DNA from 3 places in the Burkholderia stabilis genome. Region 1 is predicted to be linked to each of the others. Evidence: predicted binding sites of a transcription regulator. Region 1 holds the regulator's gene; each other region holds the start of a gene.
The links. The regulator FliA, encoded in region 1, starts transcription of late flagellar genes. The targets are predictions, from matches to a motif close to CTAAAGTTTNNNNNNNNNNNGCCGNTA.
Positions count from the first base shown of each region.

Region 2: the regulator FliA is predicted to act here: its motif matches at 4,108-4,134, upstream of BBJ41_RS06675 (DUF4088 family protein).
Region 3: the regulator FliA is predicted to act here: its motif matches at 2,933-2,959, upstream of fliD (flagellar filament capping protein FliD).

Region 1 is NZ_CP016442.1:2,362,591-2,369,694, reverse strand. It holds gene ahcY (adenosylhomocysteinase) at 90-1,508, opposite strand; S-adenosyl-L-homocysteine riboswitch at 1,541-1,656, opposite strand; gene BBJ41_RS11005 (RNA polymerase sigma factor FliA) at 1,733-2,467, opposite strand; gene BBJ41_RS11000 (MinD/ParA family ATP-binding protein) at 2,483-3,301, opposite strand; gene flhF (flagellar biosynthesis protein FlhF) at 3,294-5,042, opposite strand; gene flhA (flagellar biosynthesis protein FlhA) at 5,039-7,104, opposite strand, start outside.
Region 2 is NZ_CP016442.1:1,433,225-1,440,328, forward strand. It holds gene pncB (nicotinate phosphoribosyltransferase) at 1-350, opposite strand, end outside; gene fdxA (ferredoxin FdxA) at 619-942, shown strand; tRNA gene BBJ41_RS06645 (tRNA-Asn) at 1,044-1,119, shown strand; tRNA gene BBJ41_RS06650 (tRNA-Asn) at 1,191-1,266, shown strand; gene BBJ41_RS06655 (CreA family protein) at 1,387-1,872, shown strand; gene BBJ41_RS06660 (AraC family transcriptional regulator) at 1,934-2,833, shown strand; gene BBJ41_RS06665 (AzlC family ABC transporter permease) at 2,984-3,751, shown strand; gene BBJ41_RS06670 (AzlD domain-containing protein) at 3,748-4,086, shown strand; gene BBJ41_RS06675 (DUF4088 family protein) at 4,248-5,030, shown strand; gene BBJ41_RS06680 (hypothetical protein) at 5,141-5,542, opposite strand; gene BBJ41_RS06685 (RNA-binding S4 domain-containing protein) at 5,813-6,031, shown strand; gene norM (multidrug efflux MATE transporter NorM) at 6,167-7,104, shown strand, end outside.
Region 3 is NZ_CP016444.1:273,746-280,849, reverse strand. It holds gene BBJ41_RS33870 (lysozyme inhibitor LprI family protein) at 1-53, shown strand, start outside; gene BBJ41_RS33865 (hypothetical protein) at 492-1,139, shown strand; gene fliD (flagellar filament capping protein FliD) at 1,327-2,841, opposite strand; gene BBJ41_RS33855 (DoxX family protein) at 3,849-4,262, shown strand; gene BBJ41_RS33850 (dTDP-4-dehydrorhamnose reductase family protein) at 4,514-5,479, shown strand; gene BBJ41_RS33845 (DUF389 domain-containing protein) at 5,638-7,035, shown strand; gene BBJ41_RS33840 (LysR family transcriptional regulator) at 7,096-7,104, shown strand, end outside.

The sequences.
Region 1 (7,104 bases):
GGACCGGCGATCCGGCGCCGTGCCGCCGCCGCCGCGCTGCGTGCCCCGCAGCGGGGCGCACAACGCACGGCGACGGCGGCGGCGGCGCATCAGTAGCGGTAGTGGTTCGGCTTGAACGGGCCGTCCTTCTGCACGCCGATGTACGAAGCCTGCTCGTCCGACAGCACGGACAGGTTCGCGCCGATGCGCGCGAGGTGCAGGCGCGCAACCTTTTCATCGAGATGCTTCGGCAGCACGTACACCTTGTTTTCGTACTCGTTGCCGCGCACGAACAGCTCGATCTGCGCGAGCGTCTGGTTCGCGAACGAGTTCGACATCACGAACGACGGGTGGCCGGTCGCGCAGCCGAGGTTCACGAGGCGGCCTTCCGCCAGCAGGATCACGCGCTTGCCGTCCGGGAAAATGATGTGGTCGACTTGCGGCTTGATGTTTTCCCACTGGTACTGGCGCGTCGACGCAACGTCGATTTCCGAGTCGAAGTGACCGATGTTGCAGACGATCGCGTTGTGGCGCATCGCCTTCATGTGATCGTGGCCGATCACGTGGAAGTTGCCGGTCGCCGTCACGAAGATGTCGGCCTTGTCGGCCGCGTATTCCATCGTCACGACGCGGTAGCCTTCCATCGCCGCCTGCAGTGCGCAGATCGGATCGATTTCGGTGACCCACACCGTCGCGCCGAGGCCGCGCAGCGACTGCGCGCAGCCCTTGCCCACGTCGCCGTAACCCGCGACGACCGCGACCTTGCCCGCGATCATCACGTCGGTCGCGCGCTTGATGCCGTCGACGAGCGACTCGCGGCAGCCGTACAGGTTGTCGAACTTCGACTTCGTGACCGAATCGTTCACGTTGAACGCCGGGAACGGCAGGCGGCCGTCCTTTTCCATCTGGTACAGGCGGTGCACGCCGGTCGTGGTTTCTTCGGTCACGCCCTTGATGTGCGCGAGGCGCTTCGAGTACCAGGTCGCGTCGATGTCGAGGTGCTTCGCGATCGACTTGTACAGCGCGACTTCTTCCTCGTTGGTCGGCTTCGCGATCACCGAACGGTCCTTCTCGGCCTTCGAGCCGAGGATCAGCAGCAGCGTTGCGTCGCCGCCGTCGTCCAGGATCATGTTCGCGAATTCGCCGTTCGGCCATTCGAAGATGCGGTGCGAGAACTCCCAGTATTCGTCGAGCGATTCGCCCTTGAACGCGAACACCGGCGTGCCGGCTTCGACGATCGCGGCGGCTGCGTGATCCTGGGTCGAGAAGATGTTGCACGATGCCCAGCGCACGTCCGCGCCGAGCGCCTTCAGCGTCTCGATCAGCACGCCCGTCTGGATCGTCATGTGCAGCGAACCGGCGATGCGCGCGCCCTTCAGCGGCTGCTCGGCCTTGTATTCGTCGCGGATCTGCACGAGGCCCGGCATTTCGGTCTCGGCGATGTTCAGTTCCTTGCGGCCCCAGCCGGCCAGCGCCATGTCGGCGACGACGTAATCGTGGGAAGCCTTGGAATCGATAATGGCGTTCATCACGCCCTCCTTTCTAAAAAAGTTCTAGATTGGTGACGTGAGCGCCGTTCAGGAAGCGGAGCCGGCGCAAATTGGCCGCGCGGCTGCTTGGTGAAGCCTTCCGAGCCTGGCGGACGCAGGATGGTCCGTCGCAACGCTCCTCGGAAAACGGGAGGGATTGTAGCAAATCGGCGCGCAAAATGCGCGAGCGCGCGGCGTCGGCGCGCGTGGCCGCGAAGAAAGGGTCAGGACTCCGCGCCGACCCAGGCCTGTTCGCGCAGCCGGGCACGCAGGCGGGCGACGGCCTGGCTGTGCAGCTGGCACACGCGCGACTCGCTCACCTCGAGCACCGCGCCGATCTCGCGCAGATTCAGACCCCGTTCGTAGTACAGCGACATCAGCAGCTTCTCGCGCTCCGGCAGCCGCTCGATCGCCTCGACGAGCGCTTCGCGCAGGTGCTCGTCGAGCAGCGCCGACAGCGGATCGGCGTGATCGACGCGGTAGCGGTCGAGGAACGGCTCGTCGTCGGCCGCACGGTCGAAATCCTCGTAGTAGATGAGCTGGCTGCCGTGCAGGTCCTGCAGCATCCCCTGGTATTCGTCGAGCGGCATGTTCAGGTGCTGCGCGATCTCGGTCTCGCTCGCCGAGCGGCCGAGATGCTGCTCGACCTGATGCACCGCGTGCTCGACCTCGCGCGACGTCTTGCGCAGGCTGCGCGGCAGCCAGTCGTTGCTGCGCAGCTCGTCGAGCATCGCGCCGCGGATGCGCTGCGTCGCGTAGGTCTCGAACTGCGCGCCCTGGTCTTCCTTGTAGCGGCCGGCCGCGTCCATCAGGCCGATCATGCCGGCCTGGATCAGGTCGTCGAGGTCGACGCTCGCCGGCATCTTCGCGACGAGCTGCAGCCCGAGGCGACGCACGAGCGGCGCATATTGCGCGAGCACGTCGGCCTGGGACATCTTTCCTTGAGCGTTGTACATCATGGCTCTCTCCTTGCCCTAAGCGGCGTGTGCCGCGCCCGCCTCGTACGACGGTTTGCCGCCCGCGTGGACGGCGCGGCCCGCGCCCGAACGCGGGCGCATCGGCCAGTACAGCAGGTCGGCGGCAATCTGCCGGTAGTCGCGTGCGGCGGCCGACGACGGGAACGCATCGACCACGGCGCGCGTCAGCTCGCGCGCATGCTCGACGAGCGGATCGGCGCTCACGCAGCCCGCGTCGGCGATCGACACGGTCAGGTAGCGGCTCGCGACGCCCGCGAGGTTGTCGAACGCGGTCTTCGCGTCCGCATGGCTGCCGACGTGATTGGTCAGCACGCGGAATTGCGCGAACGCGTGCGCGAAATGCAGCCGCTTCATGCACGCATACGCCTCGGTGATCGCCTGCGCGGCGACCCGCGTGACGACCAGCACGTCGTGCGCTTCGCGCGCGAGCGCCGAGAACGAGCCGTCGGCGCCGAGCTGCGCGTCGACGAGCACGATGTCGGCCGGGCCGTCGACGAAGTCGCTCAGTTGCGCGTCGCTGTAGCCGGCGCGCGCGAGCCGCGCGGCCGAACACAGGCCGAAGCCCGCGGCCACCCGCGTGCGCTCGCCGTCGCGCAGCCACGCACCGGCGAGCGTCGCGGTGGCCGAGTGCACGTCGGCGCGCTCGTCGACGACGAGCACGTCCTTGCCGAGCGACGCGAGCGCCGCCGCCAGGTTCACGATCGTGGACGTGCAGCCGACACCCGCCGGCCCGCCCGTCACCGCGACGATGCGCGAGGCGCGCCCGGCCAGCAGGCGCCGCAGCCCTTCGGCCTGGTCGATGATTCGTTTATCCAAATCGCACCTCGTGCAGCTCGGCGGTGGAACGTGCGGTCAGTGCGGAAAGCAGCGTCGGCATGTCCTCGTCTTGCGGCACGAAGGGCGAGCCGTCGCGCGGCACACAGAACGCGCTCTTCAGCAGGAATTTGGTCGACGCGACGTACAGGTTCTCCGGCACCTTCTGGCCGGTCGACACGTAGTGGACCGGCAGCTTGTAGCGGATCACCGTGTCGAGCACGCCGCCGAGGTGGGTCGCCTCGTCGAGCTTCGTGAGGATGCAGCCGGCGAGGTCCGGATGCTCGCCCGCGCTGCGGTACGCCTGCACGACTTCGTTGAGGGTGTCGCCGTGGCTCGTCGCGTTGAGCAGCAGCAGGCGCTGCACCGGTGCGTTCGCGCCGTGCAGCATCGCGATCTGGTCGGACACCGCGCGGTCGCGCTGGCTCATGCCGATCGTGTCGATCAGCACGATGTGCTTGTTGCGCAGCTCGGACAGCGCGAGCGCGAGATCGCCGGCATCCTTCACCGCGTGCACGGGCACGCCGAGGATCTTGCCGAAGATGCGCAGCTGCTCGTGGCCGCCGATCCGGTAGCTGTCGGTGGTCAGCAGCGCGACCTTGCTCGCGCCGAAGCGCATCACGCAGCGCGCGGCCAGCTTCGCGGTGGTGGTCGTCTTGCCGACGCCCGTCGGCCCCATCAGCGCGAACACGCCGCCGCGCTCCATCAGCGCGTCTTCGCTGTCGAGCACCGGCAGGTTCGCGGCGAGCACCGACTGCGCCCATTCGGCGGCCTGTTCGAAGGTCTGCGTGCCTTCGCCGGACGGCAGGTTGTCGACCAGCATCCGCACGAGCTGCGCGGAGAGGCCGGCCGCGAACAGGTGCTTCGTCAGCGCGCCGTGCACCGCGCTGCGGCGCTGGCGGTCGTGCCACATCAGGTTGTCGAACTGCTCTTCCATCATCCCGCGCAGCTCGCCGAGCTCCTGCATCACCGTGTCGTTGACGATCCGCTCGATGCGCGACTTCACCGCATCGGCCACCACGGCGGCCGCGTCGGCGGACAGGCGCGTGCGCTCGGCTGCCTTCGCGGCCTGCGCGGCGCTCGTGTCCGGCGCGCGGGGGGCGGCGGCCGGCATCCGGCGCTCGGCATCGCGCACGATGTCGCGCGCCCAGTCGGGCGGCGTCGCGCTCGCGGCACGCTGCGGAGGCGGTTCGCTCGCTTGCGGCGCGGCGGGTGCCTGCGCGCGGGCGATCAGCGCATCGCGCTGCTGCGTCAGGCGCTTCGCGTGCTCGACGAGCCACGGCGCGGGTTCGGACGCGCCGGCGGCAGGCGTGCCGCCCGCGGGCGCGGCGATCGACGGGGAAGCCGCAGCCGGCACGTCCGCATCGGTCGCCGAAAGTTGCGCCGCCGGTTCTTCCATATCGGCGCTCGCACCGAACACCGACGAGAACACGTCCGGCAGGCCGCCTTCACCGGCTGCGTACGGGTTCACGCTCGGGCGTGCAAGCGTGGCGCCCGGGCGCGACACGATGCCCGGCACCGCGGCGGCCGGCACGGAGTCCTGCATTCGCGGCGCGGCGATGCGCGGCCGCGCGGCGGCCGGCGGCGTCACCGCGGCCAGGTCCGAATCGGCGAGTGCGACGATTTCGACGCTGCCGTCATCGAGCGTGCGGTTCGACAGCACGACCGCGTCGGCGCCGAGCGCCTCGCGCACCAGACGAAGCGCGTCGCGGCTGGTCGCGCCGGTGAATTTGCGAATGTTCAAGCGGAACCCCCGATGACGTTAACGACTTTGATCGTGCGTGTGTCCGGCACTTCGGCATACGACAGCACTTTCAGTTGCGGCAGGCTGCGGCGCAGGAAACGCGCGAGCATCGCGCGCAGCGCGTGCTGCACCAGCAGCACGGGCGGCAGCCCGAGATTCTGTTGACGCAGCATCGCTTGCTGCGTGCCGGTCAGAAGGTTGTGCGCGAGGCCGGGTTCGAGGCCCGGGTTCGCGCCGGTGGCGAGCGCCTGCGACAGCACGCGCTCGAGATTCGAATCGAGGCCCATCACCTGCATCTCGCCCGCGCCCGGATACCACTGCTGCGTGATCGCGCGGCCGAGCGAGAGCCGCACCGCGGCCGTGATCTCGAACGCGTCGCCGCGGCCCGCATGTTCGGACACGGCTTCGAGGATCGTGCGCATGTCGCGGATCGGCACGCCTTCCTCGAGCAGGTTCTGAAGCACTTTCTGCAGCGTCGTCAGCGAGATCGTCTTCGGCACGAGATCCTCGACGAGCGACGGCGCGTCCTTGCCGGTGCGCTCGACGAGCGCCTGCACTTCCTGGCGGCCGAGCAGCTCGGCCGCGTGCTGGACGACGAGATGGTTCAGGTGCGTCGCGACGACCGTGCTCGCGTCGACCACCGTGTAGCCGTACACCTGCGCCTGCTCGCGCAGCGCGACGTCGATCCACACGGCCGGCAGCCCGAACGCCGGGTCCTGCGTGACGGCGCCCGGCAGCGCGGCCGTCACCTGGCCGGGGTTGATCGCGAGCCACTGGCCCGGGAACACTTCGCCGACGCCGATCTCGACGCCCTTCAGCGCGATCCGGTACGCGTTCGGCCGCAGTTCGAGGTTGTCGCGGATATGGATCACCGGCGGCAGGAAGCCGATTTCCTGCGCGAATTTCTTGCGGATGCTCTTGATGCGCTTGAGCAGCTCGCCGTCGCTGTTCTTGTCGACGAGCGGGATCAGCCGGTAGCCGACTTCGAGGCCGAGCGGGTCGATCAGCTGCACGTCGTCCCAGGTCGCCTCGTGACTGTCGGCCGGCAGCACGGCGGGCGGCGCGATGTCGGTCACGTCGCCGGCCGCCTTGCGGGCCGCCGCGCGCTTCGTCTGCGTGCGGGACAGCCAGATCGCGCCGGCGCCGAGCCCGAGGAACGCGAAGTGCGGCATCCCGGGGATCAGCCCCATCAGCACGATGATCGCGCCCGTGATCATCAGCACGCGCGGATTCGTGAACAGCTGGCCGGTGATCTGCGTGCCGATGTCCTCGTCGGTCGCGACGCGCGACACGATCACGCCGGCCGCGGTCGAGATCACGAGCGACGGAATCTGCGCGACGAGGCCGTCGCCGATCGTCAGCAGCGTGTAGTTGGTGCCGGCCGCGGCGAACGACATGTCGTGCTGGACCATCCCGACGATCAGCCCGCCGATCACGTTGATCGCCATGATGATCAGGCCGGCGATCGCATCGCCGCGCACGAACTTCGACGCGCCGTCCATCGACCCGTAGAACTCGGCTTCCTGCGACACGGCCAGGCGGCGCTTGCGCGCCTGTTCCTCGTTGATGAGGCCGGCGTTCAGGTCGGCGTCGATCGCCATCTGCTTGCCGGGCATCGCATCGAGCGTGAAGCGCGCGGACACTTCCGCGATCCGCCCCGCGCCCTTCGTGATGACCATGAAGTTGATGATCATCAGGATCACGAACACGACGATGCCGACCGCGAAGTTGCCGCCGACGAGGAAGTGGCCGAACGCCTCGATCACCTGGCCGGCAGCGTCCGGCCCGGTGTGGCCTTCGAGCAGCACGACACGCGTCGACGCGACGTTCAGCGACAGGCGCAGCAGCGTCGAGAACAGCAGCACGCTCGGGAACGCCGCGAAATCGAGCGGCTTCATCGTGTACATGCTGACGAGCAGCACCATCACCGACAGCGCGATGTTGAACGTGAACAGCAGATCCAGCAGCAGCGGGGGCAGCGGCAGGATCATCATCCCCAGGATCATGCAGATGAGGATCGGGCCCGCGAGCGCGCGCAGGTTGGTGCCTGCGAACGGGTTCT
Region 2 (7,104 bases), 930 kb from region 1:
ATCGTGTGCAGCCACGGCCCCTTGATCTCGATGTCGATCTCGCCGCTGCCCTTCGGCGACGGGGTGATCGAAATGTACTTCTCGTTCAGGTGGAACAGCGCGAGGAAGTCGACGAAATCGCTCTTGATGAAGCGCATCCGCCGCAGGTAGTCGAGCTCGACGTCGGAAAAGCGCAGCGCGCACAGGCCGCGCACCTCGTCGCGAATCTCGTCGATGTACGGCACGAGATCGACGCCGGGCGTGCGGCACTTGAAACGGTATTCGGCGTTTGCGGCCGGGAAATGATGCAGGACGACCTGCATCATCGTGAATTTGTAGAGATCCGTGTCGAGCAGCGAAGTGATGATCATATGATTACGGCACCGCCAATATCGTGACAGGGCCCCGGCGCACCGCGCGCCGCCCGGTCTGTCGGCCATGTTACCCGAATGCGTGCCCGACCATCGCGAAACCGCGCACCGCCCTGCTCCCGTCGCGCCCTCGGCTGCCCCCATAAACTAATCACGAAACGATATAAGCCGGATAGCCGACCACGCCATGCGGGTTTTGCGCTTCAGTTACAATGCCGCTTTTGGCGCAAACGCCACCCCATATATACCGCCAAGCAGGAGCGTTTTAATGACTCACGTTGTGACCGAAGGCTGCATCAAGTGCAAATACACGGATTGCGTGGATGTGTGCCCGGTGGATTGCTTCCGTGAAGGTCCCAACTTTCTCGCCATCGATCCGGACGAATGCATCGACTGCGCCGTGTGCGTCGCCGAGTGCCCGACCAATGCGATCTATGCCGAAGAAGACGTTCCGGGCGACCAGCAGCAGTTCACCGAGCTGAACGCCGAGCTGGCAAAGGGCTGGCCGTCGATCACGAAGACCAAGCCGGCACCGGCCGACGCGGACGAGTGGAAGGACGTGCAGGACAAGCTGCACCTGCTCGAGCGCTGATCGCGCGGTGGCTGCAAAATTTTTTGTGTGCCGCAGCCCAAAAGTATTGACAGGTTAGCGAACGCTCCTTAAAATCTCGTTTCTCTGCTGTTGTTGTTTGTTCCCCGATAGCTCAGTCGGTAGAGCGCCGGACTGTTAATCCGTAGGTCCCTGGTTCGAGCCCAGGTCGGGGAGCCAAAAACACAAAGGCCCGTTGAAAGTGAACGGGTTTTTTGTTGGAAACAAAACACGCAGATGTACCGATTTATTCCCCGATAGCTCAGTCGGTAGAGCGCCGGACTGTTAATCCGTAGGTCCCTGGTTCGAGCCCAGGTCGGGGAGCCAGACAATGAAAGGCCCGTCATTCGACGGGCCTTTTGTTTTTCCGGCCGCCCTTTCGCTTTCTCGTGGCCCGGTTCCGCGCATGCTAGAGTTTCCGTCCCGCATTCGCATCCGGCTCCATCGATGAAGCACCGCCTCCTCTCTGCTGCCCCGCTCGCCCTCCTGCTCTCCGCCGTCGCCGCGGCCCCGCTCGCGCACGCGGAGGAAGTCGGCAGCGTCAACACCCATTTCCGCGTGACGGGCTCCGACCGCGTGGTCGTCGAAGCGTATGACGATCCGCTCGTCCAGGGCGTGACCTGCTACGTGTCGCGCGCCCGCACGGGCGGGATCAAGGGCACGCTCGGCGTCGCCGAGGATCCGAGCGAAGCGTCGATCGCGTGCCGTCAGGTCGGCCCGATCACGTTCAAGGAACCGCTCAAGCAGCAGACCGACGTGTTCAGCGAGCGCATGTCGTTCATCTTCAAGACACTGCACGTCGTGCGCGTGGTCGACAAGAAACGCAACGCGCTCGTCTACCTGACCTACAGCGACCGTATCGTCAGCGGCAGCCCGAAGAACGCCGTCACCGCAGTGCCGATGCCGGCCGGTACGACGATTCCGGTCAAGTAAAGCCCGCGCCTGTCGGGCGCGCGAGCGATACACTGTCGGTTCGACCGCTCCGCGCCCGATCATGTCCGCCACCCGCCTCCCAGATTCCGCACGCTACTGGCGCACGCCGCTGCTGCCGGATGCGGATCTCGTCACGGCCACCTATCGCGACCACACGTTCGCGCCGCACTGGCACGACGCGTACACGATCCCCGTGATTCTCGAAGGCGCGGAACGCTTCACCTATCGCGGCAGCGGCTATGTCGCCGAAACGGGCACCGTCCCCGTGATCAATCCCGGCGAAGTGCACACGGGTTCGCGCGCAGCCGACGAAGGCTGGTGCTATCGCGTCAGCTACATGCCGGTCGACTTCATCCGCGCACTCACGAGCGCGATCGCGGGCCGCCCGCAGGATGCGCCGTGGTTTGCCCCCGACGTGATTCGCGACGCCGACCTCGCGGCCCGGCTCGCGCTTGCGCACCGGATGATGGAGGCCGGCAGCGAGCGCGCGCCGTCCTCGCATGCGCACGGGCAGCCAGCCGACGATCCGGCGGCCGGCGCCCCGCGCATCTACGATCCGCTCGCCGCCGAAACGGCGATGCTCGACGCGCTGTCGACGCTGATCGTGCGTCATGCCGACGCGCTGCCGCGCCCGGCGCCGTTCATGGCTGACGAACCGCGCGTCGACGCGATGCGCGAGCGGCTCGCCGCTGATCTCACATGCACCGTGACGCTCGACGAAGTCGCGCAGGCGGCCGGCCTGTCGCCGTTCCACGCAGCGCGCCTGTTCACGCGCACGACCGGCATGCCGCCGCATGCGTGGCGCAACCAGTTGCGATTGCAGCGCGCGCTGGCGCCGCTGCGCGCGGGCGTGCCCGTCGCCGATGTCGCGGCGGCCAGCGGCTTCGTCGACCAGAGCCACTTCACGCGGCATTTCAAACGGATGTTCGGCGTGCCGCCCGGGCGCTGGCAGGCGCGCTGACACGCCGCTTTCCGCCCGTCCCTGCACACGGCCACCGCGACAACGCCACACCGCCACACCGACAAACGCCCCAGCGCCAACCCCGATCCCGATCCCGCGACCGCAAGAACATACAAGCCGTCCCGCCACCGGCCCGCTATCCTCGAGTTCATGGAGAAGCACGCTTTGAACCCGACACCCCCATCGCCCCCTCGCCGCCCGCTCAACGAATGGCTCGACGGCGCGCGCGACACGATCCCGATGATGATCGGCGCGGCGCCGTTCGGCGTGATTTTCGGCACGCTCGTCGGCGGCGGCCCGCTCGCCGCCTGGCATGGCGCGCTGATGTCGCTCGCCGTGTTCGCGGGCTCCGCGCAGTTCATCGCTCTCGGCCTGATCGCCGGCAGCGCGAGCTTCGTCGTCGTGCTCGCGACGACCCTGATCGTGAACCTGCGCCACCTGCTGTACAGCGCGACGCTCGCGCCCTATGTCGCGCACCTGCCGCTGCGCTGGCGCGCCACGCTCGGTGCGCTGATGACCGACGAGGTGTTCGCGGTCGCCTACGCGCACTACCGGCACTTCCCGCCCGGCACGATCGGCCCCCACTACTTCTTCGGGTCGGGGCTCGCGATGTACCTGAACTGGCAGGTCTGGACGCTCGCGGGCATCGGCTTCGGCGCGGCGTTCCCGGGCCTGCAGTCGCTCGGTCTCGATTTCGCGATGGCGGCGACCTTCATCGCGATCGTCGTGCCGCAGCTCGGCACGCTGCGCTACTTCGCGGCGGCCGCGACGGCCGGCACGCTCGCGTACTTCTGGCAGGGCTGGCCGTACAAGCTCGGGCTGCTCGGCGCGGTCGCCGCCGGCGTCGCGATCGGCGTCGCGCTCACGCTGCTGCACGAACGCGCGCGCGCCAGCTCGCGCACGGAGGCCGCATCGTGAGCTACGCGCTGCTGATCCTCGGCATGGCCGTCATCACGTACGCGATCCGCACGACGCTGTTCCTGTTCGGCGAGCGGCTGACCTTCCCGCCGCTCGTGCGGACCGCGCTCGGCTTCGTGCCCGTCACCGTGCTGACCGCGATCATCGTGCCGATGACCGTCTCGCCGCACGGCGGCACGGCCGAGCTCACCTGGCGCAATCCGCAGCTCGTCGGCGCACTCGCCGCCGTGCTCGTGTCGGCGGCGACCCGCCGGCCGCTCGTGACGATCGCCGCCGGTCTCGCGGTGTTCTTTTTCTGGCAAGGGATCGTGCTGCCGCACTGGCTGCCCGCCTGAGCAAACGCTCGGTCACGCACGCTCAAGTTTCCGCCCGACGCGCCGATATAGGGTATGAAGACCCGCCACCGGCCTCGGCGCGCACCGGTCAGTCGACGCTGCGCCCGCACCGGTGCGCCGTGCCGGCCGCCGGCTTGCGCGGGCCGCCATCGAGACGATTCATGGGCCAGATCACCCTTTCCCTCAAGGACGACACGCTCGAGTCCCTGCGCAAGGACTACGACGCGTTCGTCCGCGTGTCGCTGAAACTCGACCCGCAGTTCGCGACGCCGTCGTTCGAGGATTTCCTGCGCGCCAAGCTGCTCGACAACATGGTGCCGCTGACCGAGCACGCAGTGCAGCGCATGCTGCAGGGCGGCCAGTACGCATGGGCAAAGCGCACGCTCGACAAGGAATTTCCGGACGTCGTCGCGATCCTGATGCGGCAGGCCGGCGAATTCGGCTTCGGCTTCGCGTCGCGTTCCGAATGGACGCCCGACGAACTCGCGAAGGCGTGCCGCGACTGGGCGAAGGCGATCGTCGCCGAAGCGCAGGGCGACCCGTCGCTGATCGACCCGCTCGCCTCGCAGATCAAGGGCGCGGCGCAGGACATCCAGACGCTCGAGGAACTGATGCAGACGCCCGCGTGGCGGCTCGCGGAATCGCTGCGGCAACGGATCTACGAGGCGAAGCTCGCGTGCGAAATGAGCGTGGGCAGCACCGCGCGCGACAAGCTCGGTGAACTGCGCGGCCTGTTGCGGCTCGGGCTCGCGCATGGCTCGTTCCAGAAGCAGGAAGCGCAGCAGATCATGGAATACCTGCGGCTGCTGAAGCCGGAAATTTTCGTCGAGGAACCGTACGACGTCTTCGCGCGACTCGCCGCGTGGCTGCGCGCCGTATTCACGCCGGCTGCCACGCGACCGGCGCAGGGACAAGGCCAGGGCCAGGGGCAACGCCGGCCGTAACGGTGCGCACGCACACATGAAAGCGGCCCGGTTCGCACGAAACGAACCGGGCCGCCGGATGGCCGCCGTCGCGACGCGCCGCTCAGGGTAAGCGTCGCGCCGGGCGACGCTTACTGCGTGGCGCCCTGGGCCGATGCACCACCTTCCGCGCCGACCGACGCGCCGCCTTCGGTCGCTTCGCCGGCCTTCGCCTTGGCCGAGCCGGCATGGCTCTTGGCCGACTTCGCCGCATGCTTCGCGTGCTTCTTGGTCGAATGGACGGCCGACGACGCCGTATCCTTCGCGCCGTCTGCCGCCGCGCCGACCGCATTGGTTGCGCCGCCGACCGCATTGCCCGACGCGTTCACGCCGGCGCCGCCCTGCACGCCCGCGCCGACACCCGCCGCCGGGGTCTGCGCCTGCATGCCGGCGCCTGCCGCGCCCTGCGCCGCCGTGCCCGTCTGGGCAAATGCAGCCGAAGTAGCGAACGCCGTCAGCGCGGCACCGATCAGCATCGTACGAATCTTGGACATGGCAATTCTCCTCAGGAAGTTGTGGGCGAGAACCGCAGCGATGCGGCCCGTCGCGTCCCCCGCCGCAACACGCAGCAGGTACGACAAAAGACCCGCGGCGCACACGGCCGGTTCTCGAATCTCTCAGACTGTTACCCACCGTTTCATTTGCTGACGAATCGCTCACAGTCCTTAACAACTGCGCGCCGCAGCCGCCCGCGCTCGCGCGCCGGCCCGTGGTGCCGTATGATGCGGGGCGATTCCTCCCGCGCATCGCGCACCTTCTTCGTCATGCCCAATCTGGATTTCACGCTGACCGGCGAATACGTCGAGCTGCACAACCTTCTCAAGATCACCGGCCTCGCGGACAGCGGCGGCACGGCGAAACTGATCGTCGCGTCCGGCGCGGTGAAAGTCGACGGCGCGGTCGAACTGCGCAAGACCTGCAAGATCCGCGCAGGACAGGTCGTGCTGCTCGGCGACACGCGCATCGCGGTGCGCGAAGCCTAGGGCGCGACCGTTCCCCTTTCCGCGACATGGCCATCGGCGCGCGCGTTCGACACGGTTCGAATAAAGCCGTAAGCTAACCGTCTCTCAAAATAAATACATACAGCGCGGGCCCGCACCCGCGCGAGCGCCCATTCCATGTCGCATTCCGGTCTTACGCGGACGGCCGCCGCGCCGCCGTCCCTGTCCAGTCACGCCGCCGATACCGCGCGCCTCGCCGCTCCCCTCGCGATCGCGCAACTCTCGCAGATGGCGATGAGCGTCACCGACACGGTGCTGCTCGGCTCGCTCGGCCCCGATTCGCTCGCGGCGGGCGGGCTCGGCGCGAACTTCTTCTTCGTCATCGTCACCATCCTGCAAGGCGTGCTGTCGTCGATCAGCGTGAGCGTCGCGCATGCGCGCGGCGCCCAGGCCGAGGACCGCGTGCCGCACATCTACTGGACGGGCTTCGCGCTGTCCGTGCTGCTCGCGATTCCGGCGATCATCGCGCTGTCGCTGGCCGAACCGATCCTGCTGATGTTCCACGAGCCGCCGCTGCTCGCGCATCACGTCGGCGAATACACGGGCATCCTGCGTTTCGCCGCGCTCGGCAGCCTGATCGGCGTCGGGCTGATGCGCGCGTTCCTGCCGGCGATCGGCGCCGCACGGCGGCTGCTGTGGGTGTCGATCAGCGGCGTCGGGATCAACGGCGTGCTGAACTACGGGCTGATCCACGGTGCATTCGGGCTGCCGCGCCTCGGCTTTCTCGGCTCGGCGGTCGCGACCACGATCACGATCTGGCTCACCGCGCTCGCGCTGATCTGGCTGCTGCATGGCCGCCAACGGTTCCGCCATTTCGTGACCGCCGCGCGCCCGAAGCTGCCCGTGATGGGCGAGCTGATCGGCATCGGCTGGCCCGTCGCGATCACGTACGGGGTCGAATCGACGCTGTTCCTCGCCACCGGCCTCACGGTCGGCGTGCTCGGCGCGACCTCGCTCGCCGCGCACCAGATCGCGCTGAACGTCGCGTCGGTGTCGTTCATGGTGCCGCTCGCGATCGGCCAGGCCGCCAATGTCCGCGTCGGCTACTGGGTCGG
Region 3 (7,104 bases), on a different replicon from region 1:
GCGCATGGCACGACAATCTCGACAAGACGCTGCCGATCGACTTGATGCAGTGAGCGGGCGCGGTGGCCGGCGGCACGCGAGCCGCCCGTCATCGATCGATGACCTCCGTTTTGCCGCGCGCGGCCCGATCGCATCGGTGCTCGCAAAGCCGCCTGCTTCGGCAGCGCCTCGATGCTGACCGGTCGGGCGGGATTTCCATTGGCGCGACCGGCGTCGCACCACCGATACGAAGCCGACGTGCCGTCGGTCCTTTATCCACCACCCCATAACCGGTGCGCCCGCGATCCGCGAGCGCACCGCCGCGACGCGTCCGGTGACCGCGCCGCATCGCGCTTCCACAGCCGCCTCCAGCCAGCCCGACCCGCCTCCACGCCCCGCGACAAAAGCACACAAATCTGACCGGACCCTCCCATCGTTTCTTGTAACGATCCGTAATATTATGCCGCGGAGCGTTTTTTACCGATGAACCGTTGAATCCGCATTCCCCTCCCATGCAACACGTGACGACGACAAGCCAGCCGCCGATCCTGGCGGCGCCGGTTGATGCCATGCTGCACGCCGTGATCGACGAGGCAGTCCACCGGAGCGTGTCGGCGGCCACGACGCGCAGCGGCTACATGCGGTGCGCCGACTACGCGATCGTCGGCGCGCAGGTGCTGACGCTGCTGACCGGCAAGACTTACCGGCCGTTCGCGGGCGGCGAAGTGATGGATTTTGGCGACGGCAACCTGTACGCGTTGTGCACGACACGCGAGCGGCGGCGCAGTGCGCGGCACCTGTCGCAGCTCGCGCGGTATCACTGCTGGATCGAAGCGCGTCACGACGAGGTGGGCGGCCGCGTGCGCAAGGAGATCGTCGACTTCACGCTGCGCCACGACGAGACCGTCGCGAACAACCTGGGAATGCCGTTCGCGCGCGCGTATCAGGCGTATTTCTGGGGCTGGGAGGACGAACACGCGGTGCCGGCGGAATTGCACGATCACCCGGTGTTCGCGAAGCAGGGCCCCGTGTGGCGCTGGGCCGAGCGCGAATGCACGTCGCTGCTGCGCGCGTACGAGCGCGAGCGGCCAGGCTATTTCGGGCGTCAGGTCTCGCGTGCGATCGACTTGTTCGCCGACCGCGTCGAAGGTCTGGGCTGACGGCGCGGCGCGGGCTGCCTGCCGCGATGACACCAACAAAAGCAACGAGCCCGGCAAGCGCTTGCGCGCCGCCGGGCATGAACCGCACCCGCAATCAGGCGGTACGAGGTACGCGGCGCGCGGCGGCTCGTACCGGTCGATCCATCGACCGTGAACCGCCGGCGCGCGCATCGCGGCGCGAGGCCGCTTACTTGTTCGCCAGCGTACCGTTGCTGTTCGCGCCGCCAAACAGCCGGGTCAGGTATTGCGTGTTCGAATTCATCTTGGCCATCAGCGTGTTGAGCGCCGTGAACTGCGCCTGATACTGCTTGGTCAATTGCGCGGCATAGTCGGACAGATTCGACTGCTGCTGCGTGACGCGCTTCAGGTCGGCGTTCAACGCGTTCGTCCGCACATCGATCATCCCGTCCTTTTTCGTGAAGTGCGTGATCTGCTCGGTCAGGCGCGTGCCGAGCCCGCTCTTCGGGTCGAACAGACGCGCGACCGCCGACGGGTTCGCGGACAGCGTGCTGTCGAGTTTCGCGCTGTCGACCTTCAGCGTGCCGTCCTTCTCGAGCTTGATGCCGATCGACAGCAGGTTCACGTGCCCGCTGCCGTTCTCGGTGGTGGGGGCGCCGTCGACACCGCGCGCGACGATCGACGCGAGCGAGTTGCGGATCGTGTTCAGCGTCGAATCGCCGATCAGCGCGCCTTGCGCATTCGCGCCTTCCGTGTAGCTCGTGAGCGCGCCCATCGTCTTGACGACCGTGTTGTACAGGTTCACGAAATTCGTGATCGTCGCCGCCTGCGATTTCGTGTCGGCGCTGACCGTCAGCGTCTGCGTATCGGTCTCGCTGATCGCGGCCGCCGACAGGTTCAGCGTGATGCCGGTCAGCACGCCGGATACCGCGTTGTTCGCGCTGTTCGACGCGATCCCGTTGATCGTGAACTTCGCATCCTGCGCGACGGCGCTCTGCCGCCATGCGGCCGCGCCGTTCGCCGATTCGATCTTCGACGCGCCGCCGTCCTTGTCGGGCGTCGACGTGACGCCGAGGCTCGACAGCCCGTTGTCGCCGGACACGTTGCCGACCGCGACGCTGATCGCGTTCGCCGAGCCCGTCTTCGTCGACGCGAGCACGAGGTGCGCGCCGTCGCTGCCGTTGATGACCGTCGCGCTGATCCCCGGGTTGTTCGACGCAGAGTTGATTGCCGCCGCGATGCCGGACAGTGTGTTGTTCGTGCCGCCGACCTCGACCTTGAACGACTGGCTGCCGAGCGACAGCGTCAGCGTGCCGGTGCCGAGCGCCTTCTTGCCGTCGAAGCCCGCCGACGACAGCGCCTGCGCGGTCGCGATCTGCTTGACGCCGACCGTGTAGGTGCCGGCCACCGCGCCCACCCCCGCCGTCGCGGTCAGGCCCTTGCCGCTCGCGACCGCGTTGAACGTCGACTGCAGCCCGCCGTTCGACAGCGACGCGAGGCCCGCCTCGAGCGCGCCCAGCGCCGACGACAGTGCGCCGAATGCGGAAATCCGCGTGCTGCCGGTCGTTTGCGACGCGGCGAGCGCCGCGGCCCGGCCGGCCGTCTTCGCGTTCACCAGCGTCTTGACGAGGGTGCCGACGTCCATCGACGGATTGCCGGTCGAGCCGCTGATGATCGATTGCGCGGCCTGTTGCAACAGGCTGTTCGCGTTCGAGCCGCTGTTGACGGGCGTGTTCGTTGGCATGAATGAGCTCCGGTTGAAAAGCGATCCCTGGGCGAACGGCGGCCTCGTGGCGATTCGCTTGATGCCGTCTCCCGCGCGACGCGCTCCGGGGTCACGGAAAGTGTCGGGGAAACGTAAGAATGAATCAGTTCGCTATCGTATATTTAAATCAGTATTAATTGGTAATTTTTTGTAATTGTTCTTGGGGAAATTGTCACGGTGAGCGGGGTGGATGGCGGCGCGGCAGCGGTTCGCGGTTTTTTAGCCGTAAACGCATGATTTAAATTGCATTTATTCGAGGATTTCGAGTGGCATTGGAATGCTTGTCGGCGGCACGAATGTTTGGCGCGGGTTTTTCGTTCTTCTTGCTAAACACCAGGCGGAGAGGTTGCGTCAGGCAGGCGCTGTTGTTGATACGAGTCGGGCCGTACGCCTTGCGTGACGGGCACTCTCATGCCGTGTGCGACAACAGGCTGCGTGTCGAGGAAACGTTTTCGATTGGGAGTTTTCATTTCCGGGCCACACGCCTCTGTTCGAAACCGGTGCGTTCGCCGGCTGAAAAGACGGTCGAGTTGCCAGGCGGAAGCGAGCGCGAATGCGCCATGCGCCGGGCGTGTCGGTGAATAACCACCAAGGTGGATTTTCATGACCGGTGTGTGTCAATTGAAGTCTGCAATATCGATTGGATAAATGAGCCTGGAAGCAGCGGCGCAGTCTTGATGTTTTTGATGCACGGGAACGGGTTGATTTGTGCGGCCTCGTTCCCGCTGATTGTCCACTCATGCGAGACAGCGAATCATGTTTAGGCGGATTGATGATTTTGGGTGAGACAGTAGACTGCACCCGTGCTTCGCCAGAACCGATCCGGAGCGCGCCGGAAACGGTGCGCCTCCGGGCGGATGCTCCGGCGGCAGGCCGATCGGCCCGCTGTCCGGCCGCGCGAGGAATGGTTCGTTGCCGACCTGGTTCGCCGCTTCGGCGGGCATCGGCGCCGAACGCGTCAAACCGTCAATTCAAGGGTGATAGTCATGCGTTACGTTTCACTGGAGTCGAAGAAGGACACGCTGCTGCTGGCGGCTCGCGTGCTGATGATGGTCCTGTTCGTGCTGTTCGGCTGGCAGAAGCTGACCGGCTTCTCGGGCACGGTCGCCTACATGGCGTCGATGGGCAACCCGGTGCCCGAACTGGCCGCCGCGATCGCGGTGGCGGTCGAGCTGGCCGGCGGCCTGCTGATCGCGATCGGTTTCTATACGCGTCCGCTCGCACTGGTGTTCGCCGCCTATACGCTCGCGACGGCGCTGATCGGCCATCGCTACTGGGCGCTGCAGGGGATGGAGCAATACATGGCGATGATCAACTTCTACAAGAACGTGAGCATCATCGGCGGGTTGTTGTTGCTCGCGCTGACCGGGCCGGGGCGCTATTCGCTCGACCGGAAGTAAGGCCGCGCGACGTTTCGTTCCGGTATGACGGGCCCGGTGCGCGCAAGCGTACCGGGCCTCGTTGCCGGGGCGACGGGCGGGTCGCCGGCGGTTCCGGCGAGGGCGTGCGCCGGCTGACGCATGTGTGCAGGACGGTTCGACGCTCGCTTGCTGCCGGTCGGTTGCGCATCTTTTCCGCTATCCTCGGCACGACCACGGCGAGAACGCCGAACGCAACCTCGCGCCTGCCCGCGTAACCCGGATCGCCGCCCATGCCCAGCCCGACCTCGTCGCACGAACTCCCGACCATCCTTCTCATCGGCGCGTCCGGCCTGCTCGGCCGCGCGGTGGCCGCGTCCCTGGCGCGCGAACCGTCGCTGACGCTGCTCGCGACGATCCGGAATCCGCACAGTGCCGGCGCAAAGCTGCTCGCGCTGCCGCCTGAAAACATCGCGCAACTCGACGCGCTCGATCAGCCGTCCCTCGAGCACCTCTTCGACACCCGCAAGCCGGCCGCCGTCATCGTCTGCGCGGCCGAGCGCCGCCCGGACGTCTGCGAAAACCATCCGGCCGCCGCCCGCGCCATCAACGTCACCGCCCCGGCCCGCATCGGCGCGCTGGCCGCGCGATACGGCGCATGGACGCTGGGCATCTCCACCGACTACGTATTCGACGGCAAGGCCGCGCCGTACCGTGAAGACGCAACCCCGAATCCGCTGAACATCTACGGCCGCACGAAGCTCGAAGGCGAGGCCGCCCTGCTGGCCGCGTCGCCGCTTTCCTGCGTGCTGCGCCTGCCGTTGCTGTTCGGCCCGATCTTCGACTGGAGCGAATCGGCCGTCACGAGCCTCGTCCCGGCGATCGTCGCGTCCGCGCGCCCGGGTGCGGACGCGGTCGGCATGGACGCATGGGCGATCCGCTATCCGACCTGCACGACGGACGTGGCGGAAGTGATCCGCGACCTGACGCTGCGTCATCTGGCCGGCTCGTCCGTCACGGGCATCCGTCACTGGTCGAGCGAGGAGCCGATGACGAAGTACGAGATTGCCCGACGGATCGCGGCGGCATTCGGCATCGAAGCATCGCTCGTACCGGTCGAGCAGCCGACCGACGCGACGCCGCGCCCGTACGATTGCCACCTGGACGCGTCCGGCCTGCGCGCACTCGGCATCGATGCCGCGACGCCGTTCGATACGGCGCTGCGCATGGTGCTGCGCAACGCGCCGCCGATCCCGTAAAACCGCGCGCCTGCGCCGGCGCGAGCCGCGCCAATTGTGCGAACGCCGCCCCTATGCGATGCTTTTCCCGCCGTGCGCGAGCGGTGTGATGCCGGGTCGCGCGCGGCAGGATGATGCTCCCCTCGCCATGCCCCCGGGGCTTCGAACGAACAACAACCATGACCACTGCACCCTCCCGCCCGCCGGCGCGCACCCTGACGCGCGTGCGCGCCACGTTCCGCCAGTATTTCAGCCTGCGCGAGGGCCAGGCCGATCGGGACACGATCGACCAGGACCTTCGCGGCGGCGTCGGGCTGCGCGGCACGAACCTGTGGATCCTGATGTCCGCGATCTTCATCGCGTCGATCGGCCTCGACGTGAACTCCACCGCGGTCATCATCGGCGCGATGCTGATCTCGCCGCTGATGGGGCCGATCATGGGCCTCGGCTACGGCATCGGCATCTACGACTTCGCGCTGATCCGGCGTTCGCTGAAGACGCTCGCGATTGCGACGCTGATCAGCCTCGCGACGTCGGCGCTGTATTTCTCGCTGAGCCCGCTGACGGGCGCGCACTCCGAACTGCTGGCCCGCACGTCGCCGAGCATCTGGGACGTGCTGATCGCGCTGTTCGGCGGGCTCGTCGGGATGGTCGGCGCGACGCGCAGCGAAAAGACCAACGTGATCCCGGGCGTCGCGATCGCGACCGCGCTGATGCCGCCGCTGTGCACGGCCGGCTACGGTCTTGCGCACGGCAGTCTCGCGTATTTCGCGGGTGCGTTCTACCTGTTCTCGATCAACTGCGTGTTCATCGCGTTCGCGACCGTGGTGGTCACGTGGGTGATCCGCGCGAAGCCGGTCGCGCCGGTCGACGAAACGATGCAGCGGCGCGTGCGGCGCTTCGTGCTCGCGGCGGTCGTGCTGACCGCCGTGCCGAGCGTGATCCTTGCGGTCCGGCTCGTCACGCAGGAGGTGTTCAACGCGCGCGCCGACCAGTTCATCAAGGCCGAACTGTCGTTGCCGCTGTCGGTGGTGGCGAACCGGCACGTCGATCCGCGCACCCGCGTGATCGAGGCGACGCTCGTCGGCCAGCGGGTCGACCAGGCGATGCTCGACCGGCTGGCGGACAAGCTGCCGGCCTACGGCTTGCCGAACAGCCGGCTCGTCGTCCGGCAGGCCGGCGACGAACGGATCGATACGGGCGCGCTCGCGTCGTCGCTGAAGGCGAGCATCGCGCAGGACCTGATCGCCGCGAACAATGCCACGCGCAGCGAGATGGACGTGAAGGACCAGACGATCGCGCGTCTGCAGCACGAAATCGACGGCCGCGCGACGCAGCAGGCCGAACTGTCGCGCGTCGCGCGCGAGCTGCGCACGCAGTATCCGCAGATCCGCGAGATCCTGTACGGCGCAACCGACGCGTGGGATACCGGCGCGAGCACGCCGGACGCCGAGCCGTTCGTGACCTTCGTGGTGTCGACCGCGAAGCCGCTGCCGCGTGCGGAGCGGCAGCGGATCGAACGCTGGCTGAGCGTGCGGCTCGATTCGCCGCGCGTGCGGGTCGTGACGAACGGATGAGGCGGAGCGCATGCCGATGATCCGCCGTCGCCCGACGCCGTTCCAACCGGGAGCCTGGCCATGCAACTG